DNA from 3 places in the Cupriavidus sp. HMR-1 genome. Region 3 is predicted to be linked to each of the others. Evidence: predicted binding sites of a transcription regulator. Region 3 holds the regulator's gene; each other region holds the start of a gene.

The links. Region 3 encodes sigma-54, which starts transcription at its own class of promoters, with help from an activator protein. Its sites were predicted from a motif close to TGGCANGNAANCTGCTTT; they were not measured.
Region 1: a site for sigma-54 is predicted at 1,920-1,937, ahead of D769_RS26425 (ammonium transporter). Genes of this name have one in related genera too.
Region 2: a site for sigma-54 is predicted at 1,253-1,270, ahead of urtA (urea ABC transporter substrate-binding protein). Genes of this name have one in related genera too.

Annotation. Positions count from the first base shown of each region.
Region 1 is NZ_ANKP01000247.1:71,657-76,774, forward strand. Features, by position in the region: gene D769_RS26420 (mechanosensitive ion channel family protein) at 1-444, opposite strand, end outside; gene D769_RS26425 (ammonium transporter) at 686-1,888, opposite strand; gene D769_RS26430 (HU family DNA-binding protein) at 2,439-2,720, shown strand; gene D769_RS26435 (acyl-CoA thioesterase) at 2,875-3,360, shown strand; gene D769_RS26440 (CreA family protein) at 3,389-3,844, shown strand; gene D769_RS26445 (class I adenylate-forming enzyme family protein) at 3,911-5,118, opposite strand, start outside.
Region 2 is NZ_ANKP01000045.1:41,549-46,666, forward strand. Features, by position in the region: gene cyoB (cytochrome o ubiquinol oxidase subunit I) at 1-6, shown strand, start outside; gene cyoC (cytochrome o ubiquinol oxidase subunit III) at 12-656, shown strand; gene cyoD (cytochrome o ubiquinol oxidase subunit IV) at 657-1,007, shown strand; gene urtA (urea ABC transporter substrate-binding protein) at 1,325-2,584, shown strand; gene urtB (urea ABC transporter permease subunit UrtB) at 2,685-4,322, shown strand; gene urtC (urea ABC transporter permease subunit UrtC) at 4,324-5,118, shown strand, end outside.
Region 3 is NZ_ANKP01000242.1:17,779-22,896, reverse strand. Features, by position in the region: gene lptB (LPS export ABC transporter ATP-binding protein) at 1-758, shown strand, start outside; gene D769_RS25625 (RNA polymerase factor sigma-54) at 882-2,360, shown strand; gene raiA (ribosome-associated translation inhibitor RaiA) at 2,411-2,764, shown strand; gene D769_RS25615 (PTS sugar transporter subunit IIA) at 3,240-3,695, shown strand; gene hprK (HPr(Ser) kinase/phosphatase) at 3,764-4,735, shown strand; gene D769_RS25605 (PsiF family protein) at 4,941-5,118, shown strand, end outside.

The DNA of each region.
Region 1 (5,118 bases), on a different contig from region 3:
GAGCGTGGTGGAGAACAGGCCGATCTCGCGCACCGTGCCGGTGACACCACCGACCGATACAAAATCTCCGACCTTGAACGGACGCAGGACCACCAGGAACGCGCCGGCCGCGAAGTTCGACATCAGGCCAGACCAGGCCATACCGATAGCAACACCGGCTGCGGCGATCAGTGCCGCGAACGTCGTAGTCTGGATGCCGAAGTAGCCGAGGATGCCGATGACCAGCACGACATTCAGCGTGACGGTAACGATCGAGCCAACGTAGCGCAGCAGCGTCGGGTCTACCTTTTGCCTGGCCAGCGAATTCTGGACCATGCGCACCACGAAATGAATCAGCCAGCGGCCGACCACCCAGAAGGCGAGGGCGGCAAGGATCTTGACGCCGAAAACAGTGGCATAGCCATAAATCACATCGCGGATGCTTTGCAACGAAGAAGTATCCATAGGGGCACGCTCCAATTCTTTATGGAAAAGTGAAAATCAGGCACTGCAGAATCTGCGCAAATCGGTGTGGATGGTGCCAGGGCTGCAAGACACGCCTGTGTCGGCGTTGCTTCGGGAGCCCAAGGGCATTATTGGGCGCGTCGAGATCAAAGTTCAAGTTAATCTTTGTGAACACAAAGTAAAACGGCCGGATGATTCCGGCCGTTTTATTTGGGGCGATTCGAGACTGCAAGCGTTTCGATTACCAGCTCGTTTCACGCTCCGGTGTGGCGGAGATGCGGTGCAGCGTCAGGTCGGCGCCGTTGTACTCCTCCTCGGCATCCAGGCGAATGCCGACGACCTTCTTCAGCGTGCCGTAGACCACGGTGCCGCCCACCAGGGCAATCACGATCCCCATGGTCGTGCCGATGAACTGGGCCACGATCGAGACGCCGCCAATGCCGCCAAGCGCGTGGCTGCCGAAGATGCCTGCGGCGATGCCGCCCCAGGCGCCGCACAGGCCGTGCAGGGGCCAGACACCAAGCACGTCGTCGATGTGCCACTTGTTCTGCGCCAGCGTAAACAGATGAACGAACAGCACGCCAGCAACCGCACCGGTAATCAGCGCGCCCAGCGGATGCATCAGGTCCGAGCCCGCGCAAACGGCGACCAGGCCTGCCAGGGGACCGTTATACGCAAAGCCGGGATCGTTGCGGCCGGCCCACCACGCGGCCAGCGTGCCACCCGCCATTGCCATCAGCGAGTTGATGGCGACAAGGCCGCTGATCTTGTCGACGGTCTGCGCGCTCATCACATTGAAGCCGAACCAGCCCACCGCCAGTACCCAGGCGCCCAGCGCGAGGAACGGAATATTCGAGGGCGGGTGCGCGCTGATGCGGCCATCCTTCTGATAGCGGCCGCGGCGCGCGCCCAGCAGCAGCACCGCCGGCAGCGCGATCCAGCCGCCGACAGCGTGGACCACCACCGAGCCGGCGAAATCATGGAACGGCGCACCGGTCACGGAGGCGATCCAGTCCTGGATGCCGAATCGGTTGTTCCACGCGATGCCTTCGAAGAAGGGGTAGACGAAACCGACCAGCACGAATGTAGCTGCCAGTTGCGGGTTAAATCGCGAGCGCTCGGCAATACCGCCCGAGATAATCGCCGGGATGGCCGCCGCAAATGTGGCCAGAAAGAAGAACTTCACCAGCTCATAGCCGCTTTTTTGCGCCAGTACATCTGCCCCGGACATGAATTGCACGCCGTAGGCGACCGTATAACCGATAAAAAAGTATGAAATCGTCGAGACCGCGAAATCGACCAGGATCTTGACCAGGGCATTGACCTGATTTTTCTTGCGGACGGTGCCAAGCTCCAGGAATGCGAACCCCGCGTGCATGGCTAGCACCAGGATTGCGCCAAGCAGGATGAACATTGCATCCGTACCGGTTTTCAAGTTGTCCATCGTTGCCCCATGCTCAAAATGGGAGCATGGGTATGCAAAAGCCGTTCCAGATCTGGGCATGAACGCCGAAAAACCGCGCAAACTCAGTGCGCGTGGCACTTGGATGGCGTTTCGGGCCACTCTGAGTCGTGGCATGCCAACGCCCAAAAAGAGGGAATGAGGTGCAAATGCGCCGTGATGGCGCACGTTGTGTTGTCAAAGCAGACCCGAAACGGTGCATTGCACCTGAACTGGGCGCTGTTGAGTCTGCGGGGGATTGGTACCTGGTAAATGGGGGCGAGTGTTCCAGTGACGGGTACGGCAATTTCTCCGGGAATGTCAACGCGCGATATTCGGTATGCCGGACAGCCGCAAAAAGTGACGTTTCGATTCTCGGAATAGAGGGGGAGAACGCCCGCTAAGTCTTGCCACAGAACGATTTCCGGCAGTTTTCGTTGCATTGGTGCCACTGGGGATTGCCCAAGGCACAAAGGGCAGATTAGACTGCGCCGATCGGACTTCTGCCATGCGGTAAAAGTCCGGTGACGACGACCAACAAGGGAAATCAGCCATGAATAAAGGTGAACTGGTATCGGCCATCGCCGCGGAAGCAGAACTCAGCAACGCCGCCGCCGAGCGCGCGCTGAACGCTGCGCTGGACAGTATCAAGAAGGCAGTGGCCAAGGGCGACTCTGTCACTCTGGTGGGTTTTGGCAGCTTCAGCTCGGGCAAACGTGCTGCCCGCACCGGTCGTAATCCGCGCACCGGCGAAACGATCAAGATTCCTGCGGCCAAGACTGTGAAGTTTTCGGCAGGTCAGGGTTTCAAGGACGCTGTGAACAAGAAGAAGTAAGCACATCGCGTCTGAGAAGCAAAGAAAGCGGCCTGTGGGGCCGCTTTTCTTTTGTCGGAAGTTTCTTGCATGGCTGGGGTGGGCCGGACTCCCATTCACGCACGCGGCGAGTTACACTGCCGGCGCCTGAATGCCCGAATCTGGATTTCCTGCGATGAACGATTTGTCCCACCAGCTTTCCATGACCGTGCTGATGACGCCGGACATGGCCAATTTCTCCGGCAATGTCCACGGCGGCACGATCCTGAAATACCTCGATATGGTGGCCTACGCCTGCGCCAGCCGCTATGCCGGCCGCTACGTGGTTACGCTGTCGGTGGACCAGGTGATGTTCCGCCAGCCGATCCACGTGGGCGAACTCGTGACGTTCCTGGCTGCCGTCAACTTTACGGGCCGCAGCTCGATGGAGATCGGTATCAAGGTCGTGACCGAGAATATCCGCAGCAAGGTCGTGCGCCATACCAATAGCTGCTACTTCACAATGGTCGCCGTCGACGACAATGGTGCGCCGGCCGAGGTGCCGCCGCTGCAGCCGCGTGACGAAGTGGAGCGCCAGCGTTTTGAAGCCGCCAAGCAGAGACGCGCGCTGCGCCAGGAAATGGAACGTCGCCACGACGAAATCAAGGGCGCTACGCCCTGACCCCGACATGACCAGACTTCGTATCGGCATGGCCGCGGGCCTTGCCTTCGGTATGCTTGCCTGCGCGGCACAGGCTGAAGAAATCGGCAGTGTTTCCACCAATTTCCGCATGACGGGATCGGACAAGGTCGTTATCGAGGCTTACGACGATCCGCAAGTCGACGGGGTGACCTGCTACGTCTCGCGCGCCCGGACCGGCGGCATCAAGGGCACGTTCGGCATGGCCGAAGATCCGCCAGAGGCGTCGATCGCCTGCCGCCAGGTGGGGCCGATCACGTTCAAGGGTCCGATGAAGGCGCAGGAGGATGTGTTCTCCGAGCGCATGTCGATCCTGTTCAAGACGCTGCACGTGGTGCGCGCGGTGGACCGCAAGCGCAATACGCTGGTTTATCTGACGTATTCGGATCGGATCGTGTCCGGCAGCCCGCAGAACTCGGTCACTGCCGTGCCGGTGCCGGCGGGGACGCCGATTCCGGTGAAGTGATATTCAGACACCGAGGTTTTCCCCCCCCTCTCCCGCGTGAGGGAGGGGGGGCGTAACCTCAGACAATCAAGCCGCGAACAGCTTCCTGAGGTTCGACTTCAGGATTTTCCCGTTCGGATTCCGCGGCAGCATCTCCTCCAGCACGATCACGCGCACCGGCACCTTGAAGGCCGCCAGACGCGCGCGCACGAACTCCTGCAGCTCGGCCTCGGTTGCCTTCATGCCAGGCTTCAGGCTGACCACCGCGCCGGGTTCCTCCCCCAGCGTGCGGTGCGGAATGCCTACTACCGCCGCATCCATGATGGCCGGATGATCGTATAGCGTGCTTTCCACCTCGATGCAGTAGATGTTCTCGCCGCCACGGATCAGCATGTCCTTCATGCGGTCGACGATATAGAGGAATCCGTCCTCGTCGATACGCGCCACGTCGCCGGTGTGCAGCCATCCGTCGACGAAGGTCTTCGCGGTTGCCTCGGGCTTGTTCCAGTAGCTGTGGACCACATTGGCGCCGCGCACCAGCAACTCACCGACCTCGCCGGGCGGTAGTGCCCGGCCGAATCCGTCGTCGATCTTCATCTCGCAGATCGGCAGCGCCGGGCCGGCGCTGTCGGGACGATGGACGTATTCCTCGGCACTGTGGCTCGTGAACGTGGCCGACGTTTCCGTCATACCCCAGCCAATGCCCGGTGCGGCATGTGGGAATACCTCCTTGATCCGGCGCACGAGTTCTGGTGAGGCGGGGGCCCCACCGTAGTTCATGTTCTCGAGCGACGACAGATCGAACTCGCCGCGCTGAGGGTGCTCCAGAATCTGCCACGCGATGGTCGGCACGCCACCCGCTCCGGTGCAGCGCTCTGCCTGAATCAGTTCCATGGCGCGCAGCGTGTCCCAGCGATAGAGCAGCACGATCTTCCCGCCGGTGGCGAGCGTGCCATTCAGGATGGACATGCAGCCGGTGACGTGAAAGAACGGTACCGCCAGCAATCCCCCTTTCTGTGGGGCGTCCGGATTCGGTTCCGGCACCGGCTCGCCACGGCGCAGCAGGTTGCGCAGCGGGCTGAACTGCGCGCACACGGCCACCGTGCAGGCATTGCGGTGCGTGCCGACGGCGCCTTTCGGCTTACCCGTGGTGCCGGACGTATAGAAGATCGTCACGTCATCGTCAGGATCCAGCGGGACGACCGGGAGCGATTGCGAGGGGAGGGCCGGCCATGCATCCGATTCACCGATCACCGATGCCAGCGGCACGATACGCGGGTCGTCGAAGGTTGCAT
Region 2 (5,118 bases), on a different contig from region 3:
GGCTGATAACTATGTCGACAGAAGTTCTTGACCGCTTCGGGGCGAAAGCCCCTGCGCATGCGCACTCGCACGACGAGGCGCACGACCACGCGCATCACGACACCAGCGAGAACACCGTCTTCGGTTTCTGGCTGTACCTGATGAGCGACTGCATCTTGTTCGCGTGCCTGTTCGCCGCCTTCGCCGTCCTGCGCGGCGAAGTGGCGGGTGGCCCGTCGGGCAAGGAGATCTTCGAGCTCAACTACGTGCTCGTGGAAACCGCCATCCTGCTGTTCTCGTCGATCACCTATGGCTTTGCCATGGTGTCGATGCAGAACCATCAGAAGGGCCGCGTGATGTTCTGGCTGGGCGTGACGTTCCTGCTGGGCGCCGCGTTCATGGGCATGGAAATCAACGAGTTCGCGCACCTGATTCACGAGGGTGCCGGCCCGAGCCGCAGCGCGTTCCTGTCGTCGTTCTTCACGCTCGTGGGTACCCACGGTCTGCACGTTGCCAGCGGCATGCTGTGGATGCTCGTGCTGATGTGGCAACTGTCGAAGAAGGGCCTGACCCCGGTCGTGGCCAAGCGCCTGAACTGCCTCAGCCTGTTCTGGCACTTCCTGGACGTGGTCTGGATCGGTGTGTTCACCGTGGTCTACCTGATGGGAGCAATGTAAATGGCACAGCAACACGCTTCGACCGCCGCTCACGGCGCGTCGCATGGCCACAGCAGCGTCAAGTCGTATGTGATCGGCTTCGTGCTGGCGGTGATCCTGACCGTGATTCCGTTCAAGATCGTCATGGACGGCACGATGGAACGCGGCACCATGCTGTGGATCATCCTGGGCATGGCGGCCGTTCAGATCGTCGTGCACCTGAAGTACTTCCTGCATCTGGATGGTTCGAACGGTCAGCGCTGGAACGTGATGGCGCTGCTGTTCACGGTACTGATCCTGTTCATTGTGCTGGCCGGTTCGCTCTGGATCATGCACAACATGAACGCCAACATGATGCCGTGGATGAAGTAACGGTTCATACGGTTGTTTGAAAACGGGGCCTTCGGGCCCCGTTTTTTATTGGCCACGGTGCGCAACGCACCGGCATCGGCCACGGCTGCACCGGTTCACGCCGGACCGCACCCGAACGGCGCTGCACATTCGCGGTGCGCCTGCGGATTTCCCTCCGGCCCCGTCGGCGGCACCAGCGTGGTGCGGCACGGCCTTCCTCCCGTCGATTTGTCACGTAATGGTGACCCGGTCATGCGTGTTTCCCTTGGCACGCTAGTTGCAGATGTGCTCTCCGGGGTGCGTAGTCCCTAATCACATACGACAAACTGGGAGCTGCAATGAAACGACGTGACATGCTGAAGCTGTCGGCGGTGGCCGCCGCGGCGATGATCGGTACCAGCCCGCTGATGGCGCAGACCAAGGAGCCGATCAAGGTCGGCATCCTGCATTCGCTATCGGGCACGATGGCCATCTCCGAAACGTCGCTCAAGGACGTGGCGCTGATGACGATCGACGAGATCAACAAGAGCGGCGGCGTGCTGGGCCGCAAGCTCGAGCCCGTGGTGGTGGACCCCGCTTCCAACTGGCCGCTCTTCGCGGAGAAGGCGCGTCAGCTCATCACCAAGGACAAGGTAGCGGTCACGTTCGGATGCTGGACGTCGGTATCGCGCAAGTCGGTGCTCCCGGTCTATGAGGAAACCAACGCGCTGCTGTTCTACCCGGTGCAGTACGAAGGTGAGGAGATGTCGAAGAACGTGTTCTACACGGGCGCGGCACCCAACCAGCAGGCGATCCCGGCGGTGGAATACCTGATGAGCAAGGAGGGCGGCGGCGCGAAGCGCTTCTTCCTGCTGGGTACCGACTACGTCTATCCGCGCACTACCAACAAGATCCTGCGTGCGTTCCTGAAGAGCAAGGGCGTGGAAGACAAGGACATCGAAGAGGTCTACACCCCGTTCGGCCATAGCGACTACCAGACCATCGTCGCCAACATCAAGAAGTTCTCGCAGGGTGGCAAGACCGCCGTGATCTCCACGATCAATGGCGACTCGAACGTGCCGTTCTACAAGGAACTCGGCAACGCCGGCCTGAAGGCCAAGGACGTGCCGGTGGTGGCCTTCTCGGTCGGCGAGGAAGAACTGCGCGGCATCGACACCAAGCCGCTGGTGGGCCATCTGGCTGCATGGAACTACTTCATGTCGGTCAAGAACCCCGAGAACGAGGCGTTCAAGAAGCAGTGGGCCGCGTGGGTCAAGGCCAACAACCTGCCGGGCGGCGACAAGCGCGTGACCAACGACCCGATGGAAGCTACCTACGTGGGCATCCATATGTGGGCGCAGGCCGTGAAGAAGGCAGGCAGCACCGATCCGGACAAGGTGCGTGCCGCGATGTACGGCCAGACCTTCAAGGCGCCCGATGGCTTCACGCTGACGATGGGTGACAACCACCATCTCTACAAGCCCGTGATGATTGGCGAGGTCAAGGGCGACGGCCAGTTCTCGGTGGTGTGGAAGACGCCGAAGCCGGTCCGCGCGCAGCCGTGGAGCCCGTTCATCGCCGGCAATGAAGGCAAGGCGGACAAGGTGGCGGGGAACTGACGGTCTGTTGCTCCCACTCCCGAGCTCGGGAGTGGGAGCAAACCACAGGTGAACGCCAACAACCCCAAGATGCGATCCATCGCGCGAACCAGGCTCCTGAATGCACCGACCCAATATCCGTACATGGCTGCGTGTCATGCTCGCCGCGCTGCTGCTGGCCGCGGCACCGTTGTGGGCCGCCACGCCGCTGACGCAGGCCGACCTCAAGCCATTGGCCGAGGATGACTACGATGCCAAGACCGCAGCGCTGAACAAGCTCACTCAGGCGCCGGCGGAGCAGGCTGGCCCGATCCTGAAGGCCTTGCAGGATGACGCGCTGCAGTACGCGCCCTCCGTCGGCATGGTGCGCCAGGATGGCGACAAGACCGTCGACGCGGTCACCGGCAAGCCGGTCACCGTGAAGGCGGACGAGCTCGAATCGCTGACGCTGAATAACAGCCTGCGCGCCATCGTCGATAGTGCCGCGAGCAGCCTGGAGCTGCAGTCACCGGACATCGCGGTGCGCACGCAGGCCATCAGTACGCTGTTCGATCAACCGGAGAACGCTTCGCGTGCGGCGGTGGAGGCCGCGCGCAAGGCCGAGGCCGATGCCGGACTGCGGGCGAGGCTCGACGTGATCTGGGCCAACACGGTTCTCGCGCAAGGTGCCGAAGCGGGCCGGGACGCGCGTATCGAGGCGATTCGCATCCTCGGCCACGACAGCAATCCGCAATCGCGCCAGAAGCTGATGCCGTTGGTCGAGCGCGACGCGGCCGGCAAGTACAAGGAGGCCGACGAAGGCGTGCGTGTGGCCGCGCAAGTGGCCATTGACCAGTTGCGGACCGAACAGCGCCGCGCCGAACTGCTCGGCAACCTGTTCGCGGGTCTGAGCCTTGGCAGCGTGCTGCTGCTGGCGGCGCTGGGTCTGGCAATCACGTACGGGCTGATCGGCGTCATCAACATGGCGCACGGCGAGTTTCTGATGATCGGCGCCTATGCCACCTACGTGGTGCAGACGCTGTTTCGTGCCTACGCGCCCAATGCGTTTGACTGGTACCTCGTGGCGGCCGTGCCGGTGTCGTTCCTGGCTGCCGGAGCCGTTGGTTTCGCGCTCGAGCGAATCGTGCTGCGCCATCTCTATGGCCGCCCGCTGGAGACGCTGCTGGCCACGTTCGGTGTCAGCCTGCTGATGATGCAGGCCGTGCGTACGATCTTCGGCGCGCAGAACGTGGAAGTGGCCAATCCTGCGTGGATGAGCGGCGGCATCGAGGCACTCGCCGGGCTCGTGATTCCGTACAACCGCATCATCATCATCCTGTTCGCGCTGGGCGTGGTGACGGTGGCATGGGCGGTGCTGAATCGCACGCGCCTGGGCCTGTTCGTGCGCGCCACGACGCAGAACCGCACGATGGCGGCCTGCGTGGGCGTGCGGACGTGGAAGGTGGACAGCTACGCGTTCGCATTTGGCGCCGGCATCGCCGGGCTCGGCGGTTGCGCGCTCTCGCAGATCGGCAACGTGGGCCCGGACCTGGGGCAAGCCTACATCATCGACTCGTTCATGGTGGTGGTGCTGGGTGGCGTCGGGCAGCTGGCGGGCACGATCGTGGGCGCGTTCGGCCTCGGCATCATCAACAAATTCATCGAGCCGTTCTATGGCGCGGTGCTGGCCAAGATCTTCGTCCTCGTGCTGATCGTGCTGTTCATCCAGAAGCGGCCACAAGGACTTTTCGCGCTCAAGGGGCGCAGCGCGGAGGCCTGACATGAGCAGCTTTTCCTCGAAACCCGGCAAGCCATTCACGCTATCCGTGCCGGAACGCCAGCCGCTGTTCTCCACGCGCATGTGGATGGCGATGGCGGTACTGACCCTGGTCGTGGCGATCGGCGTGCCAGTCTGCGCGCTGGTCGTGCCGGAAGGCCACGCGCTGCATCTGTCGGCCTATGCGTTGACGTTGATCGGCAAGATCATGTGCTTCGCGCTGGCGGCCATTGCGCTCGATCTGGTGTGGGGCTATTGCGGCATCCTGAGCCTCGGCCATGGTCTGTTCTTCGCGCTGGGCGGGTATGCGATGGGCATGTACCTGATGCGGTCGATCGGTCGCGAAGGTGTCTACAAGAGCGATCTGCCCGACTTCATGGTGTTCCTGGACTGGAAGGAGCTGCCGTGGTTCTGGCATGGCACCGAGCACTTTCCCTACGCATTGCTGCTGGTGGTACTGGTGCCGGGCGTGCTGGCGTGGCTGTTTGGCTTCTTCGCGTTCCGGTCCCGCATCAAGGGTGTGTACCTGTCGATCATCACGCAGGCTATGACGTACGCCGCGATGCTGTTGTTCTTCCGCAATGAAACGGGCTTCGGCGGCAATAACGGCTTTACCGACTTCAAGCGCATCGCCGGTTTTGCCGTGGCTGCGCCGCAGACGCGTGCCGCGCTGTTCGTGCTGACGTTCCTTGCACTGCTGGCCGGATTCGTGGCCTGCCGCTACATCGTCACGTCCAAGCTCGGCCGGGTGGTGACCGCCGTGCGCGACGCGGAGATGCGCGTGATGTTTTCGGGCTAC
Region 3 (5,118 bases):
CTTCCGCCCCATCCACGGATAGCAGCACGCTGGTCGTGCGCCATCTGAAGAAACGCTATGGCTCGCGCACCGTGGTCAAGGACGTCTCGCTCGACGTCAAAAGCGGCGAGGTCGTCGGCCTGCTCGGCCCGAACGGCGCGGGCAAGACCACGTCGTTCTACATGATCGTCGGACTGGTCGCGCTGGACGAAGGCGATATCGTGCTCGATGGCCAGCACATCAGCGGCCTGGCCATCCACGAACGCGCGCGCATGGGACTGTCCTATCTCCCGCAGGAAGCTTCGGTCTTCCGCAAGCTCAACGTCGAGGAGAACATCCGCGCGGTGCTGGAACTGCAGGTGGTCAACGGCAAGTCGCTGCCCAAGCAGGAAATCGATCGCCGGCTCGACTCGCTGCTCGATGACCTGCAGATCGCCCACCTGCGCAACAACCCGGCGCTGTCGCTGTCGGGCGGCGAGCGCCGCCGCGTGGAAATCGCGCGCGCGCTGGCGTCAGCGCCGCGCTTCATCCTGCTCGACGAACCATTCGCGGGCGTGGACCCGATCGCCGTGGGCGAGATCCAGCGCATCGTCAGCTTCCTCAAGGCACGCAACATCGGCGTGCTGATTACCGACCACAACGTGCGGGAAACGCTGGGCATCTGCGACCACGCATACATCATCAGCGAAGGCACCGTGCTGGCCGAAGGACAGCCCGAGGAAATCATCGCCAACGAGTCCGTGCGACGCGTCTATCTGGGCGAAAACTTCCGCATGTGATCAAGCGGCCGCGACGCCGCCTTGCAGCATTCGTCAACTAGCCGTTGGCGATCACGAAGTGCCAGCGATAGGTGATAGCAATTTCCGTTCCAACAACGGGAAGATGCGCATAGAATAGGTCGCATGAAACCATCGCTTCAGCTTCGACTTTCCCAGCATCTGGCTCTGACTCCACAACTGCAGCAGTCCATCCGGCTGCTGCAGTTATCCACACTGGAGCTGCAACAGGAAGTCGAGCAGGCGCTGACCGAGAATCCACTGCTCGAACGCGAGAACGACTGGATCGAAAGCCCGCTGCGCGTGGCCGCGGACGGGTCGGTCAACGTGCAAAGCGCCCCGGCTCCGGCATCTTCCGAACCGCAAGGTAATGGCGACGATCGCGCGAACGGCGCCAACGGCGAAGACGACAGCTACGGCGACAGCTCGGGTGACGATTACGGCAGCGACTGGAGCCTGGACGATTTCGCTCGCCGGCCTCAGGGCGACGAGGACGAGAAGACGCCGATGCAGCTTCGCGAAGCGGAACCCACGCTGCGCGAGTACCTGATGGAACAGCTCACGCCGCTGAAGATCTCCACGCGCGACAAGGGCCTGGCCATCTTCCTGATCGAGTCGCTGGACGACGACGGCTACCTGGGCGCAACGCTCGACGAGATCTGCTCGGAACTACCCAAGGAACTCGAATTCGAAGTCGATGAAGTGCAGGCGATACTGACCCTGCTGCAGAGCTTCGACCCTCCTGGCGTGGGTGCGCGCAACGCCGCAGAATGCCTCACCTTGCAACTGCGCCGTCTGCAGCATCCACAGCGGGACCTTGCATTATCGATCGTCAACCACCACCTGGAGTTATTGGCCGTGCGTGACTACACGCGGCTCAAGAAAGCCCTGCAGGTTGACGAAATTGCACTTAAGGCCGCGCACGATCTGATCCGCTCGCTCGCACCGTATCCCGGACATGCCTACAGCCGTCCGGAAGCGGACTTCGTGGTACCGGATGTGTTCGTGCGCAAGAGTGGCAGTAGCTGGATCGCGCAGCTCAATCCCGACGTGATGCCGCGTCTGCGCATCAACGACATGTATGCGCAGATTTTGCGCGGTGCAAAAGGGGAAGCGGGCGCGGCCGGGCTGCAGCAGAAGCTCCAGGAGGCGCGGTGGCTCATCAAGAACATTCAGCAGCGTTTCGACACGATCCTGCGTGTTGCGCAGGCAATTGTGGAACGTCAAAAGAACTTTTTCTCGCACGGGGAAATCGCGATGCGCCCCTTGGTTTTGCGGGAGATTGCCGATACACTGGGTCTACACGAGTCGACCATTTCCCGGGTGACTACGAATAAATACATGGCCACGCCGATGGGTACTTTCGAGTTGAAGTACTTCTTTGGTAGCCACGTCTCCACGGAGACTGGCGGCGCGGCCTCATCCACGGCGATCCGCGCGCTGATCAAGCAACTGATAGGAGCCGAAGAACCCAGGAATCCCCTTTCCGACAGCCGCATCGCCGAGTTGCTGGGCGAACAGGGCTTTGTGGTCGCACGCCGCACGGTGGCCAAGTACCGCGAAGCGCTGAAGATCCCCGCAGTCAATCTCCGCAAGACTTTGTAGCCGAGCCGCAACCGCCTGCCTGGTGCGGCTCTTTCAGAAGGAGAAGCGCTATGAACTTCAAGATCAGTGGACACCACCTCGACATCACGCCGCCGCTGCGTGAGTATGTGGAAACGAAACTGGAGCGAATTGTCAGACATTTCGATCAGGTCATTGGCGTAAGCGTGCTGCTATCCGTAGACAACCACAAGGAAAAGGACAAGCGTCAGTACGCGGAAATCAACCTGCACCTCAAGGGCAAGGACATCTTCGTCGAAGCGCATCATGAAGACCTTTATGCTGCAATCGACTGTCTGGTCGACAAGCTCGACCGCCAGGTGATCCGCTACAAGGACCGCGTGCAAGGGCATGACCGGGAAGCGGTCAAGTACCAGATGGCTGCCGAACAACTACAACAACAATAAGTCGGCGGCGACACCAGGTCGCCCCTGAGAGGATAGATAGGAAGAGCAAAGCCGCGCATCTGCGCGGCTTTTTTGATGGGCGCGATGCGGATGCGCCGCTGGCGCACCCGTTACCTGAGTACCAGCCCTGCAACATTTGGTCAGCCGGGGGTGTTCGCAACTGACGCCGCTCGGTGTATGCTGCGCCATACAACAACTACAGACAGGACGGCCCCGGACAACCGGCCCGGCATTCCGCGTGGCGAAAGATCGCGCGACGGCGGGTGCAGTTTTCTGGGTGGGCAATCCGACCGGCAAGCTCGCGGCACCACTCGCGGCGCCGGCGCCGCAGCGCACAAGTGCGCAGTGGCCCTGCTCTATAATGGCCGGACGCTCCAATGCGGGCGTCCTTTTGCGCTCAATAGCCTGAATTGCCCAACGCAGCGGGACGACTCATGTGCGTCGGCTCGCCTTTCTGACTCCTCGTGCATCGCCCATGAATCGTTTGGCCAAATTGCTGCCACCCGGCAACATTAATCTCGACGTCACCGTCACCAGCAAGAAGCGGGTCTTCGAGCAAGCCGGGCTCCTGTTCGAGAACAACCATGGCGTGGCCCGGGCCACCGTGACCGACAACCTGTTCGCGCGCGAATCGCTCGGGTCCACCGGTCTTGGCGCCGGCGTCGCCATTCCGCATGGTCGCATCAAGGGACTCAAACAGCCCCTGGCTGCCTTCATGCGCCTGGCCGAGCCGATCCCGTTCGAATCGCCCGACGGCAAACCGGTGGCGCTGCTGATCTTCCTGCTTGTGCCCGAGCAGGCCACCCAGCAGCATCTGGAAATTCTTTCGGAAATCGCCCAGTTGTTGTCGGACCGGGAAATGCGCGAAGGACTGGCCACGTTACCCACGCCCGAAGCGGTCCACGAATTACTGACCCAGTGGCACCCCTGACACGACGGCAGGCCAGCGCAGCCTGACGCGATACCCGCGATACAGCCCCTCCCGAAAAGTCATCCCGCATGGAACTCACCGGCGTCACCTCCCAGTCGATCTTCGACGACAACGCAGCCGACATCAAACTCTCCTGGGTCGCCGGTCTGGAAGGGGCCGATCGAGCCTTCGACGTGGAATTCGCGCGTGAGGCGACATCGGCAGCCGATCTGGTCGGCCACCTGAACCTCATCCACCCGAACCGGATTCAGGTGCTCGGCAAACCCGAGATCCTTTACTACCAGCGCCTCGACGACGAACCCCGCAAACGTCAGATGGGCGAGCTGATCCTGCTCGAGCCGCCATTCCTGGTGGTGGCGGATGGCATGGAGCCGCCGCCCGATCTGGAACTGCGCTGCACGCGCTCGTCGACTCCGCTGTTCACGACGCCGGTATCCTCGGCGGCCGTCATCGACCACCTCCGCCTGTACCTGTCGCGCATCTCCGCGCCGCGCGTCACCATGCACGGCGTGTTCCTCGACATTCTCGGCATGGGCGTGCTGATCATGGGTGAGTCGGGCCTTGGCAAGAGCGAACTGGGCCTGGAACTGATCTCGCGCGGACATGGCCTGGTGGCCGACGACGCCGTCGATTTCGTGCGGCTTGGCCCGGATTTCATTGAGGGCCGCTGCCCGCCGCTGCTGCAGAACCTGCTTGAAGTCCGCGGCCTGGGCCTGCTCGACATCAAGACGATCTTCGGTGAGACCGCCGTGCGGCGGAAGATGAAGCTCAAGCTCGTGGTGCAATTGGTGCGCCGCAACGACGGCGAATTCGAGCGCCTGCCGCTTGATTCCCAGTACCTCGACGTTCTTGGCCTCCCGATCCACATGGTGAAGATCCAGGTGGCAGCTGGCCGAAACCTTGCCGTGCTGGTGGAAGCCGCCGTCCGCAATACGATACTGCGCCTGCGTGGCATCGATACCCTGCGCGACTTCATGGACCGTCAGCGGGCAGCGATGCAGGCCGACGTGGTTTCCCGCGGCCAGGGTCGGCTGCTCTGATCAGACAATTCCGGCGGTTTTGTGAAACGCCGGCGTCGCTTTCAATTGCTTACAAGCGGCCGGCCTCCCCTCGTCAACGCGCTTTGGGCGCGCGCCGTTTTGTGCTTCAATGGGCATCGAGCCCAGTCCGGTACCGCCAGCCGCCGTGCTGCATCCTGAAGGTCGGCGTCCGGCCATGATGTGTTTCCACAGCCAGGAGAGAAGCATGAAGAAACTGATCGCGATGTGCGTGCTGGTTACCCCTCTGTTCGCCACGGGCGCGTTCGCCCAGGGCGCCTCGGCCCCGGCCGCTGAAAAATCTGGCAAGGCCCCGACCGCGCAGCAGGAAAAGATGTCGGCCTGCTCGAAGCAGAACAAGGGCAAGAAGGGCGACGACTACAAGA